3 regions of the Streptomyces sp. NPDC046985 genome follow, and region 3 is predicted to be linked to each of the others. Evidence: riboswitches for the same ligand, from Rfam matches in the RefSeq annotation. Region 3 holds a riboswitch; each other region holds the start of a gene.
What was found. A riboswitch is a leader RNA that binds a small molecule or an ion and turns the genes downstream of it on or off. The one in region 3 is predicted to bind cyclic di-AMP.

Region 1 (5,533 bases), on a different contig from region 3:
GACCTTGCCGTCGTCGGTGATCAGGGCGTTGATCAGGCGGGTGGAGAACACCGTGCCCTTGCCGAACCGCCCGGAGACGTGGTCGCCGAGCGAGCCGAGGAAACCGCCGAGGTCGCCGCCCTTGGAGGCGGAGGCGGACGGCATGCCCCCCTTGGCGCCGGTGTCGAAGACGGCGATCGAGTTCCAGCCCTTGCCGAGGATCTTCGGCCCGTCCTGGGCACCGCCCCACGGCCCGGCGTCCCGGCGCCCGGCGTCCCCGCGGTCCGGCATGCCGTGGCGGAAGGAGTGCTCGCCCGCGGCGGCGTGCTTCTCGTCGGTGACCTTCGCGCCCTTGGGCGGAGTGAAGTCGAACGTGGAGGCCGCGGGCTTGGCGAAGTCGACCTGGGTGAAGCCCGCGTCGACCACCGCCGCCCCGCCGCTCGCCGGGGTGAGCGTGAACTTCAGCGGCAGCCCGGTCTTGGCGTCCACCGCGACGCTGATCACGCCGACCGTGGTGCCGGAGGCGTGCTCGGGCTTGATCACCAGCCGGTAGGCGTCCCGGCCGGCCACCCGGGCGGTGCCGTCGACGCTCACCGAGGTGGTGCCGTCGGCCGCCTTCAGGGCCTGCTCGGCGAAGTCCTTGGGCGTGCCGGGGGCCGCCGACTCCTGGTGCCGGCCCGCGCGCTGGTCCGCGGTCGCGTGGTGGACCTCGTCGGACGCGCTGTCGTAGCTCCAGACGTCCTTGCCGTTGTGGACGACGCTGTACTGTGCGGCGCTCTCGACCAGCGAGACCTTCTGCCGGTCGGGCCCGTCGGCCGCGACGCGCAGGGTGTGCGTGCCGGAGGCCAGCTCGGTCAGCTTGGCGGCCGGGTCGGCCGACGCCCCGTCACCTCCCTTGCCTCCGTTGCCGATACGGGAGGCCAGGCCGCTGGTCAGGCTGCCGAGGTTCGGCAGACCGAGATCCGTGCTGATCTTCACCGTGCCGGACAGCCGCTGCACGTCCGACGCGGCGATCTTCTCGATGAGCTGCTGGGCGGTGATCTTCGGCAGGGAGGGGTCGCCGGAGTCGGCGAGCGCCGGGACGAGGCCGATCGCGGCCGCCGCCACCCCCACCACCGCGACCGGGACGGCGTAGCGTGCGGCCCTGCGGCTCGCCGAGGGCCGGTCGTCGAGTTCTTCGGCGCCCCTGGTCTCGTCGGATTCGTACGGTGCCATGTCTGCCTTACCTCCGTAGTCGGCGGCGGCCGCTCGTCAGCACTGCTCCCACCCCGCGCCGCCATTCTCACCCGATCCGGTGAGGAGTGGTGTGGTCGGTCCCTGCTTTCCATCTGACCAAATCGGCCGCGATAAAGCGTCAGCCCCCGGAGGCAGGTCCGCATACGCCTGCGGGATGACATCCGGTACGCATCCGGGAGGGCGCCGGCGTGCGGCGTCTCAGGGTGGGCGCATGCCCGGCGCACTCCAGGGCGGGTGTCCGCGCTCAGCGCGTTATAGGGGGACGGGCTCCCGGCGCGCTCAGAGGCCGTGCCGCGTCCGGCCCGCACCGGGGGAAGGGGCTTCCGGCGCGCTACGGGAAGCGCGGGGCCTGCGCCGGTCGGGCGCGAGAACGCCGCTCGTCGCCGCCTGCACAGGGCGCACCGGCCTACCGGCCACCCGGCCCACCAGCAGCGGCGGACGCGGGAAGCCGCCCGCCGGGGGCCTCGGGGCGCCGCCGACGGACCGGAGCCGGGTCGGTCCAGCCGACGCGGACGCGGCGTGCCCAGTCGCTCCAGCCGACACGGCGGAATCGGTCGGCCCAGCCGAAGCGCCGCGTACCCGGCCGGTCCAGCCGACCCCGCGTACACGTCACTCCGGCCGACGCGCCGCGTATCCAGTCGGGCTAGCCGGCCCGGTGGACCACCGCGTCGCACAGTTCCCGCAGCGCCGTCTTCGCGTCGCACTCGCGCAGCGGGGCCAGTGCGGCCCGCGCGTCCTCCGCGTAGCGCACGGTGTCGCGGCGGGCGTCCGCCAAGGCCGGGTGCGCCCGCAGCTTCGCGAGGGCCTCCGCGTGCCGCGCGTCGTCGGTCAGGTCGGACTCCAGCAGCTCGCACAGGGCGGCGTCCTCGGCCAGCCCGAGCCGGGCCGCGCGTTCGCGCAGGCGCAGCACCGGCAGGGTCGCGATGCCCTCGCGCAGATCCGTGCCCGGGGTCTTGCCGGACTCGCGGGAGTCGGAGGCGATGTCCAGCACGTCGTCCGCGAGCTGGAAGGCGACGCCCAGCCGCTCCCCGTACTGCGTCAGGACGTCCACGACCCGCTCGTCGGCGCCGGACATCATGGCGCCGAACCGGCAGGAGACGGCCACCAGCGATCCCGTCTTGCCGCCGAGCACGTCCAGGTAGTGGTCGACCGGGTCCCGGCCGTCCTGCGGGCCCGCCGTCTCCAGGATCTGCCCGGTGACCAGCCGTTCGAACGCCAGCGCCTGCACCCGGACCGCCTCGGGGCCGAGGTCGGCGAGGATCTGGGAGGCGCGGGCGAACAGGAAGTCGCCGGTCAGGACCGCGACCGAGTTGCCCCAGCGGGTGTTCGCGCTGGCCACCCCGCGCCGCACCGCGGCCTCGTCCATCACGTCGTCGTGGTACAGCGTCGCCAGGTGGGTCAGCTCCACGACCACGGCCGACGGCACGACCCCCGGCGCGTACGGGTCGCCGAACTGCGCCGCGAGCATCACGAGCAGCGGCCGGAAGCGCTTCCCGCCCGCCGTGACCAGGTGCTGCGCGGCCTCCGTGATGAAGGGGACCTCGCTCTTGGTGGCTTCGAGCAGCCCTTCCTCGACAGCCGTCAATCCGGCCTGGACATCGGCTTCGAGAGCCTGGTCCCGCACGCTCAGTCCGAACGGCCCGACGACGGTCACGAGGGGTCTCCTGTCTTCTGGTGTCTGCTGGCGCCTACACGGTTCGTCGATAGGTCGTTGCCATCAGTCGAGTCAGCGTATCCGGTCACGTTTCGATCACCGCCAGCGCCTGTCGTTACAGGCCGGGCGGCAGGGGATCACGCCCGGCATGGGATCACGCCTGGCATGGGGTCGATCACTCCGTAGGAACTGGTGCCTGTCGACGCGCCTTTCCTCGCCCGCGGCGACGCCCGCGCGTGCGCCCGCCCACAGATGTTCCCGTATGCACGGGCCATAACCTCACTCGATGTGACAGCCGTCACACGTCTTCGCGCCCCGCCTTCGCACCCGCCGCCCCACCCCCTTCGATCCAAAGTCCGATTTAACCGTATTGCCATTTCCCCTCCCCTTAAGGGGCAATTGGGCTCAGCCCCATCAAACCGTGACTTGGGTCACGTCCGACCCTGGACGCCGCGCGCCCCGCCCACCCTTTCCCGCCTTCGCCCGTATGCCAGTTGACCCTTGGCGACTGCAAAGGATCTAGTACCCCATACGCCTCAGACCAAGGTCAAATAGGACTTGTACGAATCCGGCACTTGTTCAGGACATGTGCTCTCGCATACGTTCCGCCCTGCCGGGTGGACGCCGAATCCTGCCACCGCCCGAATCCAACGACCGAACACTCTTGGCAGGAGCGGGGGACCCAGGTAAGTCGCCGCGCCGGAACGCCTACGCCGTCTCACGGTTGAGGCCGCTCCGGAGCGGCTCGGGGTGAAGCCGCGTCCGCACAGGACGCGGCCGGGCACCTCCCCGCCCGAACCCGACAGCTCACCTCGCAGGCGACGGAGAGGAATTCCCATGCTTGGAAACGGTCTTCGCCGCGCCCGCACCGCTCGTCTCGTCCGCACCCTCGCCATCAGCGGCACGGGCGCCGGTGTGCTCGCCCTCCCCCTGATCGGGGCGGGCTGCGCCTCCGCCGCCACCCCGGCCACCGCTCCCGCCGTCAAGACGGCGGTCACCATCGGCTACCCGAACACCCTCGACGGCTGGATCCGCGCCTCCCTCGCCGTCATGGCCCAGAAGCACATCCCGGGCACCTACAACGGCATCTACCGCAACGTCATACGCGAGTCGTCCGGCAACCCCAGGGCCATCAACCTCTGGGACTCCAACGCCCGCGCCGGCATCCCGTCCAAGGGCCTGCTCCAGGTCATCCAGCCGACCTTCACCACGTACCACGTGAACGGCACGTCCTGGGACATCTACGACCCGGTCGCCAACATCACCGCCGCCTGCAACTACGCGGCCCACCGGTACGGCACCATCGACAACGTCCACGGCGCGTACTGACCCGCACGGCCCGGCCGAGGGACGCCCCGTCCCCGGCCGGCGCCGCCGACCCGACCGGTCGGCCCCCGGCCCCGCCGGCGGTCCGGCCGGTCGCGTGCGTTTCCGCCCGGCGGCCCGGCCGGTGGGACGCGTTTCCGCCCAGCGGACCGGCCGGTGGGACGCGATCCGCCCGGCGTCCTAGCGATCGGACGCGTTTCCGCCCGGCGGTCCGACCGGGCTGACACGTATCCGACGGCGGTCCGATCGGGCTGACGCGTTTCCGACGCCGCTGACGGCCCGTCCGGTTCAGGACTCGGGGAACAGCCGCTCCAGGACGACCGCGACGCCGTCGTCCTCGTTCGACGAGGTGACCTCGTCGGCCACCGCCTTCAGCTCGGGGTGGGCGCCTGCCATGGCGACGCCGCGGGCGGCCCACCGGAACATCGGGACGTCGTTGGGCATGTCGCCGAAGGCGAGGGCGTGCTCGCGGCCCAGCCCGAGGCGCGCGGCGGCCAGCGCCAGCCCGGTCGCCTTGGTGACGCCGCGGGGCTGGAGCTCGACGGTCCCCGGCCCCGACATGGTGACCGTGGCCAGCGAGCCGACCACGCCGCGGGCCACCGCGGCCAAGTCGTCGTCCGACAGCGTGGGATGGCGCAGCAGCACCTTGATGATGGGCGCCCGCCACAGCTCCTCGCGCCGCTCGATCCGCCGGGCCGGCAGGGTCGGGTGCGGCATCCGGTACCCCGGCTCGATGAGCGTGAGCCCGTCCGCTCCGTCCTGGTCGACCGCGGCGTACACCTCCCCCGCCTCGGCCTCGATCTTGCCGAGCGCGGTCTCGGCCGCCTCCCGGTCCAGGGCGACCGACCACAGCAGGCGGTCCGCCCCGGCGTCGTAGAGCTGCGCGCCCTGGCCGCACACCGCGAGCCCGGTCGCGCCCAGGGCCCGCAGCAACGGCCGCACCCGCGGCGCCGGCCGGCCGGTCACGACCAGGTGCCGCGCACCGGCCGCCGCCGTCCGCACGAGCGCGGCACGCGACCGCGCGGACACGGTGTCGTCGCCGCGCAGCAGCGTTCCGTCCAGGTCGGTGGCGATGAGGCGGTACGCGGGGGGTGCGGGCATGATCAGAGGATACGGACCACCCACCGCCCGAACCCCACGGGAGGCGACGGGGGGCCACGGCCGCCGAAGCCCGGCCAGTTCCCGCCGACTCCTTCTGCGCGCCGACCAGTTGACGGCCTCCGGGCCGCGGTCAGCCGCCCGGAGTGTGGTCGCGGGACCGGCGCTGCGGTCAGCCGCCCAGGGCCGCGCTCGCAGGACCGGCGTAGCGGTCAGCCGCCCGGCTCCGTAGTCACAGGA
Region 2 (5,533 bases), on a different contig from region 3:
GGACGGGGCCGCCCACTAGGGTCGCGGACGGGGCCGCCCACCAGGGTCGGCGCACTGCCTACATCTGCCCGGAGGAGCCATGGCGTTCGGCTGGATCGACGAGCAGGCGGAGCTGCGCCGCCGGGCCGGACTCGTCCGGACGCTGCGGCCCCGCCCGGCCGACTCGCCGCTGCTGGACCTCGCGGGCAACGACTACCTGGGTCTGACGCGCCATCCGGAGGTCACCGAGGGCGCCGCGGCGGCGGCGCGCACCTGGGGCGGCGGCGCCACCGGCTCCCGGCTGGTCACCGGCTCCACCGAGCTGCACGCCCGACTGGAGCGCGAACTGGCCGAGTTCTGCGGCTTCGAGGCGGCGCTCGTCCTCTCCTCCGGCTACGCCGCCAACCTCGCCGCGGTCACCGCGCTCGCGCCGCACGGCTCGCTGATCGTCTCCGACGCGGGCAACCACGCCTCGCTCATCGACGGCTGCCGACTGGCCCGGGGGGAGCGGCAGGTCGTCGGGCACAACGACCCGGAGGCCGTGCGCAAGGCGCTCGGCGCGCACGCCGGGGGAGGGGCGGCGATCTGCGTCTCCGACACGGTGTTCTCGGTCGACGGCGACGCGGCCCCCCTCGCCGCGCTCGCGGCCGCGTGCCGGGAGCACGGCGCGGGTCTGGTCGTCGACGACGCCCACGGCCTGGGCGTCCTCGGCCCCGGCGGCCGGGGCGCCCCGAACGCGGCCGGGCTCGCCGGGGCCGACGACGTGGTGGCGACGGTCACGCTGTCCAAGTCCCTCGGCAGCCAGGGCGGCGCGGTGCTCGGCCCGGCCCGGGTGATCGGCCATCTGCTCAACACGGCCCGGACCTTCGTCTTCGACACCGGGCTCGCCCCGGCGGCGGCGGGCGCGGCGCTGGCCGCGCTGGGAGTGCTGCGCCGCGAGCCGGAGCGCGCGGCGCGGGCGCGCGCGGTGGCCGCCGGGCTGCACGCGCGCCTGACCGCGGCCGGACTGGCGGCGGTGCGCCCGGACGCCGCGGTGGTCTCCGTGCGCGCGCCGTCTCCGGAGGCGGCCGTGCGCTGGGCGGCGGACTGCCGTGCGGCGGGCCTGGCCGTGGGCTGTTTCCGGCCTCCCTCCGTGCCCGACGGCGTCTCCCGGATCCGGCTCACCGCCCGCGCGGACCTCTCCGAGGCGCAGATCGAACGCGCCGTGCGGGTGATCGACGAGACGCGTCCCTGACCCGCCGGCGCAGGGCGCGGCGCCGCCTCGTGCCGTGACCGGAGAAGTGCACCGGCCCGCCCTTTCCGGCCACCGCACGAGGCGTGCTGACCCGCCTGAACCACCCTGCGAGTCAACACGCCCGGCACGTCGATGTCCTGATCCCCGCCGTCGTGCCCCGGTCAGAGACGGGACAGTGCGGCGGTGAAACCAGACCAGCTCTCCGGGGAGAACAGCAGCGCGGGACCGGCCGGGTGCTTGGAGTCGCGCACGGCGAGCAGTCCGGCGCCGGATCCCGACGACGGACGGGCCGTCTCGACGCAGTTGTTGGCGCCCGTGCTGTAACTGCTGCGCAGCCACCGCGCGCCGTGCAGATCAGTGCTGGAAGGTACGTTCCGCGGTCGAGCGGACATGGCGCCTCCTTACGCGCTCGTACGCGCCGTCACCCGCCCCGGCTCAGGGCGGCGATGAACTCCAACGAGTCCTCGGTGGACAGGGCGTGGAAACGAAGGGTGTCGAAGGCCCCGGTATAGGCCCCCACGTCTTCTTTCCGTTCGAGGTGGAGGCTACGCGTCAAGTGGTCGAGAACGACCACATCCAGATCAGAAGTGTTCGAAAAAGAGAAGATAACGAAAGGCCCGGTGATGCCGATGTGCGCTCCCGCGGCGAACGGCAGGATCTGGAGCCGTACGTGCGGCAGCCGCGCCGCCTGGGCCAGCCGCTCCCGCTGCCGCGCCATGGTCTCCGGGCCGCCGACCTCCCGGCGCAGCACCGCTTCGTCCAGCACGGCGTTCAGCTCCAGCGGGGGATCGGCCCGCAGCACGTCCTGGCGGGCCAGCCGTACCTCCACCAGCGCGTCCAGCCGCTCGTCGTCCAGTTCTCCCACGGCGGCCCGGGTCACCGCCCGCGCGTACGCACGGGTCTGGAGCAGCCCGGGGATCACGGAGGTCTCCAGCGTGCGCATCGCGGTCGCCTGGGACTCCAGGCTGATGAAGTCCCGGTAGGCCGACGGCAGCACCCCGTGATAGGCGCGCGACCAGTGCGGCCGCCCCTCCTCGCCGTCCCCGGGCCCCGTCAAGGCCATGATCAAGTGGCGCGATCGGGAGTCGCGCACCGCGTACGCGTCCATCAGCAGCCGTACGTCGGCCGGTTTCGCCCCGCTCGCGCCCGTCTCGATCCGGCTCACCTTCGACTGGTGCCAGCCCACCCGGCGGGCCGCCTCCTCACTGGTGAGACCGGCGTCGGCGCGCAACGCGCGCAGTTCGGCGCCCAGTTTCCGGCGGCGCACCGCGGGACCGTGCCGCATCGACTGCTCCTCGCTCCTTCGCCGGGCCGACCACAGCAGCCTCCGGCGCCCCGCGTCACATACGGTCTCCTGTCGCAGAGTTCACCGGATCGAGCGATAGATATATGCACTTCTCGGCGGATCGCCTCCGTGACCGTCCCAGCGGTGGCAGGGTGACGGCCACGCACAGTCCGGGACCGTACGCGCGCACCATCCACACCGCGTCGGAACCGCCGTCCGCCGGGGAATCCGGCGGCCGCGGTCCGGATCCGGCGGGATCCGGCGTCCGACGAGACCCGACGGGAAAGGGACGACGTCGCCATGGCAGACCATCTGGAAGCATCCGTCACGCTGCCGAGCGACCCCGCCTCGGTCCCCGCCGCGCGGAGCTACGCGGTCGGCGCCCTCGCGGAGTGGGGCGTGCCGTCGGACGCGGAGATCGCCGACACGGTCCGGCTCATCGTCTCCGAACTCGCCGCGAACGCCGTGCTGCACACCTCGGGCCAGTCGCCCACCTTCACGGTGGACCTCGTGCTGGAGCGCGACGAGCGGTTGCGCATCGGCGTCACCGACGGGCACCCGCAGTTCCCCAGACGACTGCCGCCCGCCCTGCGGCAGGACGGCGGCCGGGGCATGGTGATCATCCGTTGGCTCACCGCGGAGTGCGGCGGCCGGCTGACCGTGCTGCCCACCTGCGAGGGCGGCAAGACGGTCTGCATCGAACTCCCCTGGGCCTTCCGGGACCGTCCGGTCACCACGACCGACCCGCAGAACCGCTGAGGGAGCGTCAGCGCGTGAGGCTTCCTCCTCCTGAGTGCACCGTGGTGACGGCAGGACGGGATGTCCGCCACCGTGCCGCGGCCGGTCAGTTGACCCGCCCGTACCAGACGCTGTGGCTCCAGATCTTCTCCAGCCGCACGACGGACCCGGTCCTCGGCGCGTGCCACAGCCTGTCCCGTCCGGCGTAGATGCCGACGTGGTAGACGTAGGGGCCCGCGTGGAAGAACACCAGGTCCCCGGCTCTTCGGCTGCTCGCGGAGATATGCCGCGTCCCGTTGTACTGCTGGGCCGCCGTGCGGGGCAGCTTCTTGCCCGCCTTGCCGAACGAGTACTGGGTGAGCCCGGAGCAGTCGAACCGGCGCGGTCCGGTCGCCCCCCACTGGTAGGCGGCGCCTTGCTTGGACGCCGCGATCTGGAGCGCCCTGGTGGCCATGGTCGCGGCGGCGGCCTCGGGGGCGAGGCCGGGCGCCACCACGGTGCCGCTCACGGCGGCGAAAGTCAGAGCCGAGGCCGTACCGGCCCTGGCCATCAGTGACGGGACACGATTGAGCGCAGTCATGCGCAACCCTTCGTCAGCCGCCTGTGAAGGATGACCTGTCGGGTTCGGGCTGGCGAAGTAGCCCGGCCGCGGGGAAACGCGGCTTCACCCCAAGGGCGGCCAGGCCCGGCCATGGCGTGACCGTGCCGGCGACCCGTCGTGCTCGGGTCCTCCACTCCTGCCGATCCACTGCCGTCGACCGGTCGTCCGCGCGGCGGCAGGACTCGGCGTCCGCCCGGACCGCCCCGCCGCTGTGGCGGGGGCTTGTCGTCAGACAGGGATCTTGACCCACAGATGTCCGAAAATCCCAACGCAACCGGGCATGTGTGACGTTACTCACCAGTCGCCCGTTCGGGTGGGCACCCGTGCTTTCCGCCTGTCACCGCCCTGCGCGGCGACGCCCCCCACCAGCGGCAGAACGGCCGGTTCCGCCCTCCGCCCAGGCGCGCCGCGCAACCGGAGCGAGGGGAGAAGGAGTCGCCGTTTCCACCGAAAGGCCGTACGTCATTTGGTCGCCGCAGGGCGTGTCCGCGCCGCCCGGACCCTCCGCCGGCGCCCCTGCGGAGCGCTCCCGGCCGCCGGAGGCGGGCCGGCGTCCGTCCGTCCTCCGGTCGTGCGCGGAGACCTCCTGAAGCAAGCTGGGGGTGGAACTCCGGCCGCTCGACGACCCAGGGGATCTCCATGGCGTTCTTCGCGATTTCCCAGTGGCATCCCCTCACGCCGCTGTCCGTCACGGATCTGGCGGTGGAACACGAGCGGCTGCACGAGGAAATCGAGCAGCTACGACGCGCCGTGACCTCGCACGCCGTCATAGACCAGGCCATCGGCGCCGTGGTGGCCTTCGCGCGCATACCCCCCGACGACGCCTGGCGGGTGCTGCGGGACGTCTCCCAGCGCACGAACACGAAGGTGCGCACGATCGCCGAGCGCGTCCTGAAGTTCGCCCAGGGCGGGGCCCTGTCCGACACCGAGCTGGAGGAGCTGCGCCACGCGCTCGACCGGCACGCGGTGCGCCTCTCCTAGGCGCCGGATGACACGTGATGACCCGTATGGAGCAGTCCGTGCGTCGGTCGTGGGGCGATCGAGGTCTGGTTAACGTCGCCGAAACGCCGACGAACTAGCCTCGCCTTCCACGCCACCTGCGGTTTTTCCATCCGTATCGCCGGACATGGGACGCTTCGTCCCTGTGCGAGACCTGTCCCGTCGCGGTGGCTGCGGCAACCGGACCCCGCACGGTCCGGAGCGAGGACTGTGAGGTGGGCCCGTGCAACTGACCCCGCACGAACAAGAGAGGCTGCTCATCCATGTGGCGGCCGACGTGGCCGGGAAGCGCCGGGCCCGAGGACTGCGCCTGAACCACCCGGAGGCGGTCGCCCTCATCACCGCGCACCTCCTCGAAGGCGCGCGGGACGGCCGCACCGTCGCCGAACTCATGTCCTCCGGGCGCGAGCTGCTCACCCGGGACGACGTCATGGAGGGCGTCGCGGAGATGATCCGCGACGTCCAGGTCGAGGCGACCTTCCCCGACGGCACCAAGCTCGTGACCGTCCACGAGCCGATCGTCTGAAGGGGGCGCCGTGATTCCCGGAGAGATCCTGTTCGCCGACGACCCGATCGTCTGCAACGAGGGCCGCGAGGTCACCCGGCTGACCGTGCTCAACGCCGCCGACCGGCCGGTCCAGGTCGGCTCGCACTACCACTTCGCCGAGGCCAACCCGGGCCTGGACTTCGACCGCGC
Region 3 (5,533 bases):
TCGTCCTGCCAGCGCGCCTTGAGGTCGCGCAACTGCTCGACCCGCTGCCGGGCCTGCCGCTTCTGCTGCTGGAGGTCGTCGATGGCCGCGCGCTGGGAGACCCACTGGCGCATCGGGTACGCCAGCGCGACCACCAGCGAGCACACCACCAGCGCGAGCAGCGCGGCGCGCCCGGTGAGCCGGGAGCGGCGGGCCTGGCGCCGGGTCTGCGACCGGTAGACCCGGGCCGCCGTCTGCTCGCCGAGCAGCCGGATCCTGGTCGTGGTGGAGAAACGGTCCCGGTTCTTCACGGCCATGCGGCTCTTCGTCTCCCCTTGCCCGTCCCGCTACGTGCGTACGTCCCCGGACACGGTACGGGACCGGGTGCGGGGACGTACGGACGACTGGCGACGCCGCGGTCCTGCGGAACGGACCCGCGGTCCTGCGGAACAGACCCGCGGGCGCCGGATCAGCCCTTGAAGCGCGGGAAGGCGCTGCGGCCGGCGTAGACCGCGGCGTCGTCGAGGATCTCCTCGATGCGCAGGAGCTGGTTGTACTTGGCGACGCGCTCGGAGCGGGCCGGGGCGCCGGTCTTGATCTGGCCGCAGTTGACCGCGACGGCCAGGTCGGCGATGGTGACGTCCTCGGTCTCGCCGGAGCGGTGGGACATCATGCAGCGGAAGCCGTTGCGCTGGGCCAGCTCGACGGCGTCCAGCGTCTCGGTGAGCGTGCCGATCTGGTTCACCTTCACCAGCAGGGCGTTGGCGGCGCCGTCCTCGATGCCGCGGGCCAGGCGCTCGGGGTTGGTGACGAACAGGTCGTCGCCGACGAGCTGGACCTTGTCGCCGAGCCGGTCGGTGACGACCTTCCAGCCGGCCCAGTCGTCCTCGAACAGCGGGTCCTCGATGGAGACCAGCGGGTAGGCCGCCGTCAGCTCCTCGTAGTACTCCGTCATCTCGGCGGCGGAGCGCTCCTTGCCCTCGAAGAGGTACACGCCGTCCTTGTAGAACTCCGAGGCGGCGACGTCGAGGGCGAGGGCGATCTGCTCGCCGGGGACGTAGCCCGCCTCGGTGATCGCCTCCAGGATCAGGTCCAGGGCCTCGCGGTTGGAGCCGAGGTTCGGGGCGAAGCCGCCCTCGTCGCCGAGGCCGGTGGCCAGGCCCTTGCGCTTCAGGACCTTCTTCAGCGTGTGGTAGACCTCGGTGCCCCAGCGCAGGGCCTCGGAGAAGGACTCCGCGCCGATCGGGGCGATCATGAACTCCTGGACGTCCACGTTGGAGTCGGCGTGCGAGCCGCCGTTCAGGATGTTCATCATCGGCACCGGCAGCAGGTGCGCGTTGGGGCCGCCCAGGTAGCGGAAGAGCGGCAGGTCCGACGCCTCGGAGGCGGCGTGCGCGACGGCCAGGGAGACGCCGAGGATGGCGTTGGCGCCCAGCGAGCCCTTGTTGTCGGTGGCGTCCAGGTCGGCCATGGCCTGGTCGATCAGGCGCTGCTCGGTGGCGTCGTAGCCGACCAGCTCCGGGCCGATCTGCTCGATGACGGCGAGGACGGCCTTCTCGACGCCCTTGCCCTGGTAGCGGTTGGGGTCGCCGTCGCGCAGCTCGACCGCCTCGAACGCGCCGGTGGAGGCGCCGGAGGGGACGGCTGCACGACCCGTGCTGCCGTCGTCGAGGCCGACCTCGACCTCGACCGTGGGGTTGCCCCGGGAGTCGAGGATTTCCCGGGCTACGACGACGTCGATGGACGGCACGAGCATCTCCTTCGTGGATGTGACGCGGAAACTGCGGGGCTGGTGTGCCTTGCGACTAGAGCCTAACTGTCCCGGGCCGCCCGAAGACTGACCGACCGTCCCGTGGACAGGGTGACGGTACACATTGTTCCCGCTCGGAACAAAGAGGGGGTGAACACATGCGTGAACAGGTGCGTGAACGGAAGGCGAAGAACCCCGCCCCGGCGCGCACGGGGAGCGCGCGCCGGGGCGGGGTCGTGGGAGCGGGGCCGGGCGGCGGCGCCGAGGGCGACCGCCGCGCCTGCGCGCCTCGCTTCCTTACTTCAGGTGGAGCCGCTGACCCGGGTAGATGAGGTCGGCGTCCTGGACGATGTCCTTGTTGAGCTGGAACAGCTTCTCCCAGCTTCCCTGGACGCGGTGTTCGGCGGCGATGGTCCCGAGGGTGTCGCCTGCGACCACCTCGTACTCGCCGTCGCCCTTCTTCACCGTCCCGCCGGTCGGCGTGGTGACGGTCTTCTGGGTCTTCTCCGGGGCCGGGCGGGTCTTGGAGCGGTCGGCGGCCCGCGGCTCGCTGGAGCGGCCGGCGTCGCTGGAGCCGGCCGAGCCGCTGGAGCCGCTGCCGGAAGACCCGGAAGACGACGAGCCGGAGGCGCCGGACAGGCCCTTGCCGCAGACCGGCCAGGCGCCGCGGCCCTGGCTCGCCAGGACCTTCTCGGCGACGGCTATCTGCTGCGACTTGCCCGCCAGGTCGGCGCGCGAGGCGTAGGCGGCGCCGCCGTACGCGGCCCAGGTGGAGTCGGTGAACTGGAGGCCGCCGTAGAAGCCGTTGCCGGTGTTGATGGACCAGTTGCCGCCCGACTCGCACTGGGCGACGGCGTCCCACTCGGAAGCGGTGGCGGCGGAGGCGTTGCCGGAGGCCATCAGCGGGCCGGCGACGGCCGCCCCGGCGATCCCGGCGAGCGCGAGAGCGCGGGTGGCCTTGGCGGGACGGCGGTGCTTGCCCTTGGCGGAAAACAGCATGAAACGATCCCCTCACCGACGCCTACGAGGTGAGCTGTCGGGTTCGGGCCGAATGAGTTGCCCGGCCGCGCCCTCGATGAGGCACGGCTTCACCCCCAGCCGCTCCGGTCGACTGCCCGGCGCGGCGCTTACCTTGGGTCCCCCGCTCCTGCCCGCGGCGCTTGACGCGACGACTGTTCCCGTGCGGCCGCTGGCAGGATTCGGCGTTGCGGCAGCCGGGGCTCGCGGTGGCGAGCGATCACGACCGTAGACACGCGAGCGGGGGAATTTCAAAGACGATCGGGGCTTCTGAGACTCATCCCACACTTTCGCCCAATGGGGCGTTACGGCACGAAACGTGACGCGAACTCCCGCTGCTTTGGGGCGGTTTAGGCGGGGAGATCCAGGGTCTGACCGGCCATGACGTGGTCGGGGTCGGCGCCGAGGACGCCCTCGTTGGCGTGGTAGAGCGCGCGCCATCCGCCGGGGACGCCGAGGGAGTCGGCGATGGACGCCAGCGTCTCGCCCTCGCGGACGGTGTAGGCGCCGTCGGCCACCCGGGAGGCGTGCCGGCCCCCTGCGGACGTCACGCTGTCCTGCTTCAGGTCCTCGGCGGCGCTGCCGCCGCGGTGGCGTCCGGCGCCGAGGGTTCCGGCGTCGAGCGCGCCGGTGTCGACGAGAGCCGAAGAGCCGATGCTCTGCTGCGAGTTGTCCGAGTCGGCCGAGTAGCCCGAGTAGCCCCGTTCGGCGCCGCGGGAGACCGAGCCCGCCTCGCCGGGTATCCGGCCGCCGCCCGTGCCGGAGGCGCCCGGGGCGCCGGACGCGCCGGACGTGCCGGACTCCGCCTGCCGGTCCGCCGTGCCGGGCGAAGAGCCCGTGGAGGACGACGTCTTGCCGCTGTCGGCCGAGCCCGAGGGGCCGGACGCCGTGCCGGGCGCACCGGAGGGAGTCGACGAGCCGGATGAGCCGGACGACCCGGAGGAGTCCGTCGAACCAGTGCCGGTGTGGGAGGAGTCGGACGGTCCGGGGTCGGCGTCGGACGAGCCCGAGCCGCCGGACGAGCCGGAGTCCGCGGACGAACCGCCGCCCACCCCCGTGTCGACGGGCGCCGCGCCGGAGCTCACGGTGAGGCCGGACAGCAGGCCGCAGGCGGGCCAGGCGCCCGGACCGCGGTCGGCCAGGATCTTCTCGGCCACGGCTATCTGCTGGGACCGGCTGGCCTGGTCGGCTCTGGAGGCGTAGTCGAGGCCGCCGTACTTCTCCCAGTCGTCCTGGGTCAGTTGCAGACCGCCGTAGTAGCCGTTGCCGGTGTCGGTGCTCCACGAGCCGCCGGTCTCGCACTCCGCGACCTTGTCCCACGTGGTGCCGTCGGCCGCGCTCGCGCCGCTGGCGCCGAGGAGCGGGAGGGCGAGGGCGGAGCCGGTCACTCCGGCGGCGACGACGATGGCCGGAGCCTGACGGGGGCGTCGGTGACGACCGTTCCCGGAGAGCATGCGGAGACCTTTCAACGGCGGCGGTGACCAGCGTGGCGGCGATGCGTCCCCCCAGCGGTCCCAGGGGATTCGAACGCCACGCTGAGGGGTGAACGTAGCGGCAGATGATCGCTCGTCACAAGTTCATGCCGCGCAGATCACGTGAAGATCACATAGTTGAACGTGCGTCGCGCTCGTTTTCGCCGCGTCTGCGCCGATGCCGTCTACGCCCGTCCGTGCGGGTCGGGTGCGCGGGCTTCGGCCTCGTCGGCGCGGTCCGCAGGGGGCGTGAAGCGGACGGGGAGCGTCCGCAGGCCACGCATGATGAGCCCGCCGCGCCAGCGCAGGTCCGCCGGGTCCGCGTCGAGTCGCAGGCCGGGCAGCCGGGTGAGGAGCGTGGCGAGCGCGGTCTGGCCTTCCAGGCGGGCGAGCGGTGCGCCCAGGCAGTAGTGGATGCCGTGCCCGTAGCCCAGGTGCTGGTTGTCGCGCCGGGCGAGGTCGAGGCGGTCGGGGTCCGCGAACCGCGCGGGGTCCCGGTCGGCGGCGGCGAGGACGACCAGCACCGGGTCGCCGGGGGCGATGGCCTGCCCTCCGATGCTGAGCGGCTCGGTGGCGAACCGCCAGGTGGCCAGCTCCACCGGGCCGTCGTAGCGCAGGAGTTCCTCCACGCCGGTGGCCAGCAGGTCGCTTTCGCCGCGGGCCAGGGACTCCTGGAGCCGGCGGCGCTCCTCGGGGTGGGTGAGCAGGGCGTAGGCGCCGTTGCCGATGAGGTTGACGGTCGTCTCGAAGCCGGCGAAGAGCAGGATGAAGGCCATGGCGGCGGCCTCGTTCTCGGTGAGGTGCTCGCCGTGGTCGGAGGCCCGGATGAGGGCGGAGATCAGATCCTCGTCGGGGGCGGGCTCGGACGTCAGGGCCGCGCGCTTGCGGTGGATCAGCTCGGCGAGGTAGCCGCGCATCTTCTTCACCGAGCGGGCCACTCCGCCCCGGGGCCCTCCCCCGTGCCGGATCATCATCCCCGCCCAGTCCCGGAAGTCGTCCTGGTCCTCGCGCGGGACGCCGAGCAGGTCGCAGACGGCGTAGATGGGCAGCGGGAAGGCGAACTCGTGGATGAGGTCGGCGGCGCCGTCGGCGGCGAACCGGTCGATGAGGCCGTCGGCCAGCTCCTGCACGCGGGGCGCGAACGCGGCGACCCTGCGGGGGGTGAACGCCTTGCTCACCAGGCGGCGCAGGCGGGTGTGGTCCGGCGGGTCGATGTTGAGCAGATGCGTCGTCAGCTCGGCCTTGCGCTCGCCGGGGATGCCGGTCTTGCCCCTGGCGTGCGCGGGCTCGTCGTGGTGCGCCGGGTTCTTGCTCA

Region 1: it holds a riboswitch for cyclic di-AMP, as region 3 does, so the genes downstream of both, ABZ861_RS13065 (transglycosylase SLT domain-containing protein) here and ABZ861_RS09310 (transglycosylase family protein) in region 3, are expected to answer to the same signal.
Region 2: it holds a riboswitch for cyclic di-AMP, as region 3 does, so the genes downstream of both, ABZ861_RS11150 (C40 family peptidase) here and ABZ861_RS09310 (transglycosylase family protein) in region 3, are expected to answer to the same signal.

What each region holds. Positions count from the first base shown of each region.
Region 1 is NZ_JBEYWK010000008.1:189,644-195,176, forward strand. It holds gene ABZ861_RS13055 (DUF2092 domain-containing protein) at 1-1,194, opposite strand, end outside; gene ABZ861_RS13060 (polyprenyl synthetase family protein) at 1,859-2,869, opposite strand; cyclic di-AMP (ydaO/yuaA leader) riboswitch at 3,498-3,703, shown strand; gene ABZ861_RS13065 (transglycosylase SLT domain-containing protein) at 3,707-4,198, shown strand; gene ABZ861_RS13070 (HAD family hydrolase) at 4,484-5,296, opposite strand.
Region 2 is NZ_JBEYWK010000007.1:85,880-91,412, forward strand. It holds gene ABZ861_RS11130 (8-amino-7-oxononanoate synthase) at 80-1,213, shown strand; gene ABZ861_RS11135 (DUF397 domain-containing protein) at 1,375-1,605, opposite strand; gene ABZ861_RS11140 (helix-turn-helix transcriptional regulator) at 1,635-2,498, opposite strand; gene ABZ861_RS11145 (ATP-binding protein) at 2,799-3,257, shown strand; gene ABZ861_RS11150 (C40 family peptidase) at 3,343-3,816, opposite strand; cyclic di-AMP (ydaO/yuaA leader) riboswitch at 3,820-4,035, opposite strand; gene ABZ861_RS11155 (ANTAR domain-containing protein) at 4,477-4,818, shown strand; gene ABZ861_RS11160 (urease subunit gamma) at 5,060-5,362, shown strand; gene ABZ861_RS11165 (urease subunit beta) at 5,373-5,533, shown strand, end outside.
Region 3 is NZ_JBEYWK010000006.1:3,019-8,551, forward strand. It holds gene ABZ861_RS09300 (septum formation initiator family protein) at 1-296, opposite strand, end outside; gene eno (phosphopyruvate hydratase) at 449-1,735, opposite strand; gene ABZ861_RS09310 (transglycosylase family protein) at 2,027-2,728, opposite strand; cyclic di-AMP (ydaO/yuaA leader) riboswitch at 2,733-2,898, opposite strand; gene ABZ861_RS09315 (transglycosylase family protein) at 3,097-4,200, opposite strand; gene ABZ861_RS09320 (cytochrome P450) at 4,404-5,533, opposite strand, start outside.